DNA from 3 places in the Sphingomonas sp. PvP018 genome. Region 3 is predicted to be linked to each of the others. Evidence: predicted binding sites of a transcription regulator. Region 3 holds the regulator's gene; each other region holds the start of a gene.
The links. The regulator LexA, encoded in region 3, represses DNA repair genes until DNA is damaged. The targets are predictions, from matches to a motif close to GTTCCNCNCTTGTTCT.
Positions count from the first base shown of each region.

Region 1 (2,267 bases), on a different contig from region 3:
TTCAAACGAAGTGCTGCGATCGGCAAAGGTCCGAGCGCTTCAACGGTACGCCCCGACGGCACGATCGTGAGAGCGGCGCGCCCAAAGCGAGCGACCGCGTGCGCGGCGCCTGGCGTGTCCGCTACCGCAACACGGGCCGTGAAGCCGGCGCGCTGGCAAAAAGCGCGCAGCCGCTGGCAGAAGCGCTCCTCGCCGCCATGAAGATGCTCGCAGCCGGTCAGGTCGAGCCACAGCCCGTCGGGTGGTGTTGCCGCAGCGATCGGTGTCCAACGACGCACGGCGCGCAGAGCCAGATGGTCGAGTAACGCCGCATCTGCTTCCGGCTCAGCGGGACGGAAATCGAGGTCCGACACCAAAGCGCGGGCGTGCGTTGCAGCCATGCCGACGACGATCCCGAGGCTTGCAGCCGAAGCGCAGGCTGCCACGACCTCTTCCCGCCGACCGACCTTACCGATCAACGCGAGCGGCGACGCATGGAAGGCGGCGACCGTTGCTTCTACCGACATGGCTTGATCTGCTGGCGCATCGCCGCGGTACGGGTGGACCGCCGCTTCCGAGCGCCGGCCGAGTTCGCGCATCGGCGGTTTCGCATGTGCCGGGAGCGCTGCGATCTGACTTTCGACGTCGGTGCTCTCCGGCGCGTCCGTACGGGCCCAGCGCGCACCGGGTCGCCATCCGTCACCACGCGGAACGGAACAGGCGCCGGGATTGTCGTCGACAGGAAGCTGGAGCGCGATGGGCCTAGGCCGCGGCATAGCGTGCCGGTCCAGCCGTCTCAGCCGTTCGATGGCCAAGTGCGGCAGGAACAGCGAGACAACCCGTCTCATCGCACCCCTCCACGATCATAGAAAACGATGTGCCACTACGCTGGCGGGCAAGCTCGATCGACCAACGTGGCCGCCCTACCCCGGCGACGCTCAGGCGTTCGGACGGCGCACTGGCAATCCGCCAGCGGGTCCACGCGGCCGACGGCTCGCCAAGCGGATCCTGCTCGCGACCGCGTCGTCGCCGAAGGAGGAGCACAGGAATGTCTGCGTCGGCCGCAACCAGTTGAAGCCGGCGCGTCGCCACCATCGAGACCTGCCGTGCTTCCGCGATAACCGCAGACGGTGTGCCGTCACGCACCGCGTCTTCGATGACGGCCAGCAGCGCTGCGTCATCGAGCGGCTGCGCATAGATCACGTTCGCGGAAAGCAGGCCTGCCTGATCGAGGCCGGGGGCGTAAAGATCGTTACGGCAACTTGCCCACAATACCGGCCCGCCGGTTCGGGCTGACTCGCGTGCTGCAATGCCGGCGAGGAACAGCGTGGTCGCTGCGTCGTCGACCAGCGAGCAGCTATGCGCTGCGGCCTCGTGGAGCGCTCCCGTGCGCAGGCCCCCGCCACTCAGACGGCTATCGATGCTCTTGATTTCGAACGGCAACACCCGGTAGTCGGCGACGGGAACCGCAATCGTTCGCAGCTGCGCGAGACTTTGCTGAAGGTTAGTGGGCGCGGCAAACATAATAAACTCAAACTCGATTCGTTCTCTCTATGTTCCGCTCATGGTAGCGCTCCGTCAAGGCGATTCCGGCAAGCGGTTAGACCAAATCGGGATTCGACGGATGACTGCGGGACGGAACGGCTGCGCAACATACGGCAAACAAATCAGGAAGATTTCTCTTTCGTTCTGCCACCGGCTGACTCATAGAATCGAGATGCCGATCCGCCCCGAAAACCGCTGGCTTTACCCGATCGATTGGCGGCAGCTATCCGACGTGATCCGGTTCGACCGAGCCGGCGCGCGCTGCGAGCATTGCTCGAGACCGCACATGCGACGGGTCGCCCATCTCGGCGACGGTCGTTGGTGGGACGCAGAGGCCGCATGCTGGCGATCAGCGCGTGGCAAGCGGATCACGCTGAAGGGCGACTTCATCCTCAAGTCGGTGCGAACGACCTATGTCGTGCTCGCCTGCGCGCATCTCGATCACGATCCGGGCAACAGCATGCCCGGCAATCTCGCGGCGCTCTGCCAGCGCTGCCATATGATCCACGATGCGGCCGAGCATCGATGGCAGCGCTGGTGGAACGTCTTTCGCCTGCGCGCGATCCGCGACCTGTATGAGGATCCGCGCGTCACCCGGGAGCGGGGTGCACGGTAGGTGGCCACGCCAAGGTTTCGCGTCTGCCGAGGCGCCCGTTGGGCGGACGCTCCTGTCCGCACGCAGTCCGATATTCTCGACGACGTGATGATGTGCCAACGTTCGAACAGTCGAGCGAAAGACCGCG
Region 1 covers NZ_JAGIOU010000002.1:25,097-27,363, forward strand. The annotation lists gene J3A66_RS18215 (DNA polymerase Y family protein) at 1-578, opposite strand, end outside; gene J3A66_RS18220 (protein ImuA) at 742-1,503, opposite strand; gene J3A66_RS18225 (hypothetical protein) at 1,811-2,140, shown strand.
Region 1: J3A66_RS18220 (protein ImuA) is a predicted target of LexA. The motif match lies at 1,524-1,539, and genes of this name have one in related genera.

Region 2 (2,267 bases), 2.4 Mb from region 3:
TAGGCGGCCGCCATTGTTGGCGATCACGCCCGAGGCGGCGCCGAGGATGTGCGGCGTGCTGCGGTAATTCTGTTCGAGGCGGATGACCTTCGCGCCGGGAAAATCGCGTTCGAACTTCAGGATGTTCTCGACCTGCGCGCCGCGCCACGAATAGATCGACTGGTCGTCGTCGCCGACACAGGCGATGTTCTTGCGCTCCTGCGCGAGCAGCCGGAGCCAGAGATATTGCGACGAGTTGGTGTCCTGATACTCGTCGACCATGATGTATTTGAAGCGCTGCTGATACTGCGCCAGCACGTCGCGGTGCGTCTTCAGGATGACGAGCATGTGAAGCAGCAGGTCGCCAAAATCGCAGGCGTTGAGCGCGCGCAGCCGGGTCTGATATTGCTCGTAGAGTTCGCCGCCGCGGCCATTGGCGTAACGCTCGCTCTCGCCCGCATCGATATCGGCGGGGACGAGGCCCTTGTTCTTCCACTGGTCGATCAGCCCGGCGAGGCTGCGCGTCGGGAAACGCTTCTCGTCGATATCGGCGGCGAGGATGAGCTGTTTGAGCAACCGCAGCTGGTCGTCGGTATCGAGAATCGTGAAGTTGGACTGCAGCCCGACGAGTTCGGCATGGCGGCGCAGCATCTTGGCGGCGATCGCGTGGAAGGTGCCGAGCCACGGCATCCCCTCGACCGCGTCGCCGACGAGGCGGCCGACCCGCTCGCGCATCTCGCGCGCGGCCTTGTTGGTGAAGGTGACCGAGAGGATCTCCGACGGCCACGCCTTCTTGGTGAAGATCAGGTGGGCGAGTCGCGCGGTCAGCGCCGCGGTCTTGCCGGTGCCCGCGCCGGCGATGATCAGCACCGGGCCGTCGGTGGTCAGCACCGCCTCGCGCTGGGGATCGTTGAGGCCGCGGAGATAGGGCGGCTGGCGGTTTGCGTCGGACGGATGGGCGATCTGGTTCACCGGTGAACAGGTAGGGAACGGGGCGCGATCGGGCAAGCGGCTAAGGCTTGCACGACGCAGCGATGTGTGGAACAAACCGAGAATATCAACAGGAGGCGTGCATGTTGTCGGGACGATGCCACTGCGGAGCGATCCACTATGTCGCGACGGGCGAGGCGGCGCATCACGCGCTGTGCCACTGTGAGGATTGCCGCCGCAGCGCAGGCGCGCCGATGGTCGGCTGGATCGCGTTCAGGACCGAGCAGGTGACGATTTCGGGCGATCCGGTGACCTATGCGTCGTCCGAGCACGGGCGGCGGCTGTTCTGCGGAACGTGCGGGACGGGCCTGTTCTACACCAACCCGGTCGCGCTGCCGGGGATCATCGACATCCAGTCGTGCACGCTCGACGATCCCGAGTCGGTCGCACCGGGCGCGCATATCCAGGTCGCGGAGCGGCTGGCGTGGATGGCGGACCTGGCGAGCCTGCCCGAATTCGCGCGCTATCCGGGGATGTGAGCGCGCGTTCGGTTGCAACCAGGTGCGGGGTGATCGAAATCGCGGGGCGTCCGACGAACCGTCGCCAAACCGTCGCGGGCGCGTAACGATCGGGGCGTAGGGCGTGCGCAGCGACGAGGGTCTTCGTCGGAGAGGCCGCGCAGAGACGGTCCTCCCGACGGTCAGCCATAGTCGCGCGCAGGCCGGCGTGCCTGCGGAACGCAGGACCAGCAAAGGACGTCATCATGAAGATCCTCCACAGCGTCGCTTCGGCGGCGATCGCTTCCGCGTGCCTTTTTGCGACCGGCGCTGCCGCCGATCCGGTGCGCGACCCCGTCACGATCCGTGTCTCGCATGCCGGGCTCGACCTGGCCAGCGACGCCGGCCGGCGCGTGCTTGCGCGTCGCGTGCAGTCGGCGGTCAACCGGACCTGCGCCCCGCGGACCGCCGGGCTGAATGCCTTTGCCGAGTCGCGCCGGTGCCGCGCGGAAATGATGCAGGACGCCACGGTCCAGACCGCCGCGTTGCTGACGCGCAACGGGACTCAGCTGGCAAGCCTCGCGGGGCGGTGACGGGGTAGCGTCTTCGCGCTCGATCCGATGCGCGATTGAAGGAGGACCGCTCTGTCAAAGGCGCGGCGGTCCTCCCCCGCCGTCAGGCTGTGCCTGCCCCCCGGCGGGGGAGGATCATGGGCGGTCGCGCGCTGCGCGGGGTTCGTCACTGTGTCATTCTGGTATCGCCGCGCGGCGATGCATCGCGTTGTCATAAAGTTGTAATCGTTAGGGCCGACTGCGCGATCATGGCTACTTCCCCATTAACGGTCGACGCGATCGACCGCGC
Region 2 covers NZ_JAGIOU010000001.1:1,245,017-1,247,283, reverse strand. The annotation lists gene J3A66_RS05160 (UvrD-helicase domain-containing protein) at 1-942, opposite strand, end outside; gene J3A66_RS05155 (GFA family protein) at 1,053-1,448, shown strand; gene J3A66_RS05150 (UrcA family protein) at 1,673-1,999, shown strand; gene J3A66_RS05145 (inorganic phosphate transporter) at 2,227-2,267, shown strand, end outside.
Region 2: J3A66_RS05160 (UvrD-helicase domain-containing protein) is a predicted target of LexA. The motif match lies at 955-970, and genes of this name have one in related genera.

Region 3 (2,267 bases):
GCTTCGCGATCGGGCGGGGGATTATGTCCGCGATACACTGGCGGAGAATGGCGGGGTCGATGGTGAGCCGCTGCTGCTCGCGGATCAGCCCGACGCGCGGTGCAGCCGCGACCTGTGCCTGACCGATGTCGTCGCCCACGGCCGGGCTTGGCGCGTGCTGGCCACGCGCAGCGTTTACCGGGTGCCGATCGCGGAGATGGTTGCCGCCTGCCGGCGCGCGGACATCGTCATCAGCGAGCGCGGGCTGCCGCGCGGTTGTACGCCGCGATGGCTGAAGCTCGACCGGTCGATGCTCGCGCGGACCGGGGGGATCGCGTTGACGTTGACCACGGGGCGGATGGTGACGGTGCTCAATCCGGGGGACCGGCACCCGTGGCGCGATCCACCGACGCTGGCGCGGCCAATGCGACGGTTCGGGGCGGCGGGCGATCAGCATGGGCTGGCCGGGGGGGCGGCGTCGGTCCGGTTTCGGGTGCCGGCTCGGGGGTGGTCAGAGCGATAGGTCGCGATTGGGTATGTCGGGTCATGATCCTGCGAAAGTGGGGCCTCCGATTGGGAGGGCCGCAATTCCGAAACGCGGACGATGGTGCCTGGGGCCGTTGGTCACGAACGCCACTGCCGGTTGCGTGGCGGTGATGACCGCCAGCGCCACCCGGCATTCGTCAGTCGTAGCGGCGCAGGATACCCGACAGCTTGCCCTGAACCCGGACCTGTGCGGGCGCATAACGCTGCGGGTCATAGGCGCGGTTGGCCGGGTCGAGCCGGACCATTGCGCCTTCGCGGCGGAAATATTTCAGCGTCGCTTCGCTGTCCTCGATCAGCGCGACCACGATTTCGCCGTCGCGGGCGATCTCGGTACGGCGGATCAGCGCATAATCGCCGTCGAGGATGCCGGCTTCGACCATCGAGTCCCCCGAAACCTCCAGCGCATAATGCTCGCCGGTGCCGAGCAATGCGGCCGGAACGGCGAGCATCGAACTGCCTTCAAAGGCTTCGATCGGGACGCCGGCGGCGATCCGGCCGTGCAGCGGGATCTCGACGACGTCGTTCGCCGCGATGCGGGCGGGCGACGCGGGCGTGGCGCTGGCCGTGTCCGGCGCAGATACGGTGCCGGCCGATGCCGCAGCCGCCTTCGGCCCCGACTTCGCCGCAGTCTGTGCGATTGCAGCCTCGGGACGCTCGGGCATCCGCAGCACTTCGAGCGCGCGCGCCCGGTTGGGCAGGCGCCGGATGAAGTTGCGCTCTTCAAGCGCGCTGATCAGACGGTGCACGCCCGATTTCGATTTCAGGTCGAGCGCGTCCTTCATCTCCTCGAACGAGGGCGACACGCCCGTCTCGGCAAGGCGGTCGTTGATGAAGCAGACAAGCTCGTGCTGCTTGCGCGTGAGCATAACGGTTCTCCGTCCGGAACAGACGAGGAACTTCTATGGAACACTTGCAGCTTCGTCAAGCGGTGACGTCACGCGATGACGAGGATTTCCGCCGAGTCGCCCGCCCTTGCCGCCGGCGCGTCGCCGTCGCGGACGATCAGGCAGGACGAGCGGGCGAGCGTCAGCAGCATCGAGCTGTCCTGGATGGTCGAGGCATAGGCGCGACCGTCGCGCAGTTCGGCGCGCATATAGTCGGTCCGCGACTGGTTGGGCGGAAGATCCTCGCCGAGCAGCGCGTGCGTCGTCTGCGGCAAGGGATCGCGCGCGCCGAGCATGTGCGCGACCACGGGGCGGACGAAGAGGATGGCGGTGACGAAGGCGGAGACCGGGTTGCCAGGTAGGCCGAGCAGCATCGTCCGCCCGAGCGCGCCCGCCATCATCGGCTTGCCCGGGCGCAGCGCGATCCGCCAGAAGTCGATTGCCCCGCCAGCCGCCTCGATCGCGGGGCGGACGAGGTCGTGATCGCCGACCGACGCGCCCCCCGTGGTCACGAGCAGATCGGCATCGACCCCGGCAAAGGCGTCACGCAGCGTGTCGAGCCGGTCGGGGAGGATTCCGAGATCGATAATGTCGACGGGCAGGTCGGCGAGCATCGCGGCGAGCATGATGCCGTTTGATTCCGGTAGCGGGACGGGGTCGCTGGTCGAGCCGGGCGGAACGAGCTCGTCCCCCGTCGCGGCGACCGCGACACGCAGCCGGCGGCCGACCGACAGCGTGCCGTGTCCGCCGGTCGCAGCGACCGCAATGCGCGCGGGCGTCAGCCGATCGCCGGCCGCGATCAGCCGCGTGCCGGTCGCGAAGTCGAGCCCCTTGCGGCGCGTGTTGCGGCCTTCAAAG
Region 3 covers NZ_JAGIOU010000001.1:3,639,474-3,641,740, forward strand. The annotation lists gene J3A66_RS16295 (ComEC/Rec2 family competence protein) at 1-502, shown strand, start outside; gene lexA (transcriptional repressor LexA) at 663-1,391, opposite strand; gene glp (gephyrin-like molybdotransferase Glp) at 1,460-2,267, opposite strand, start outside.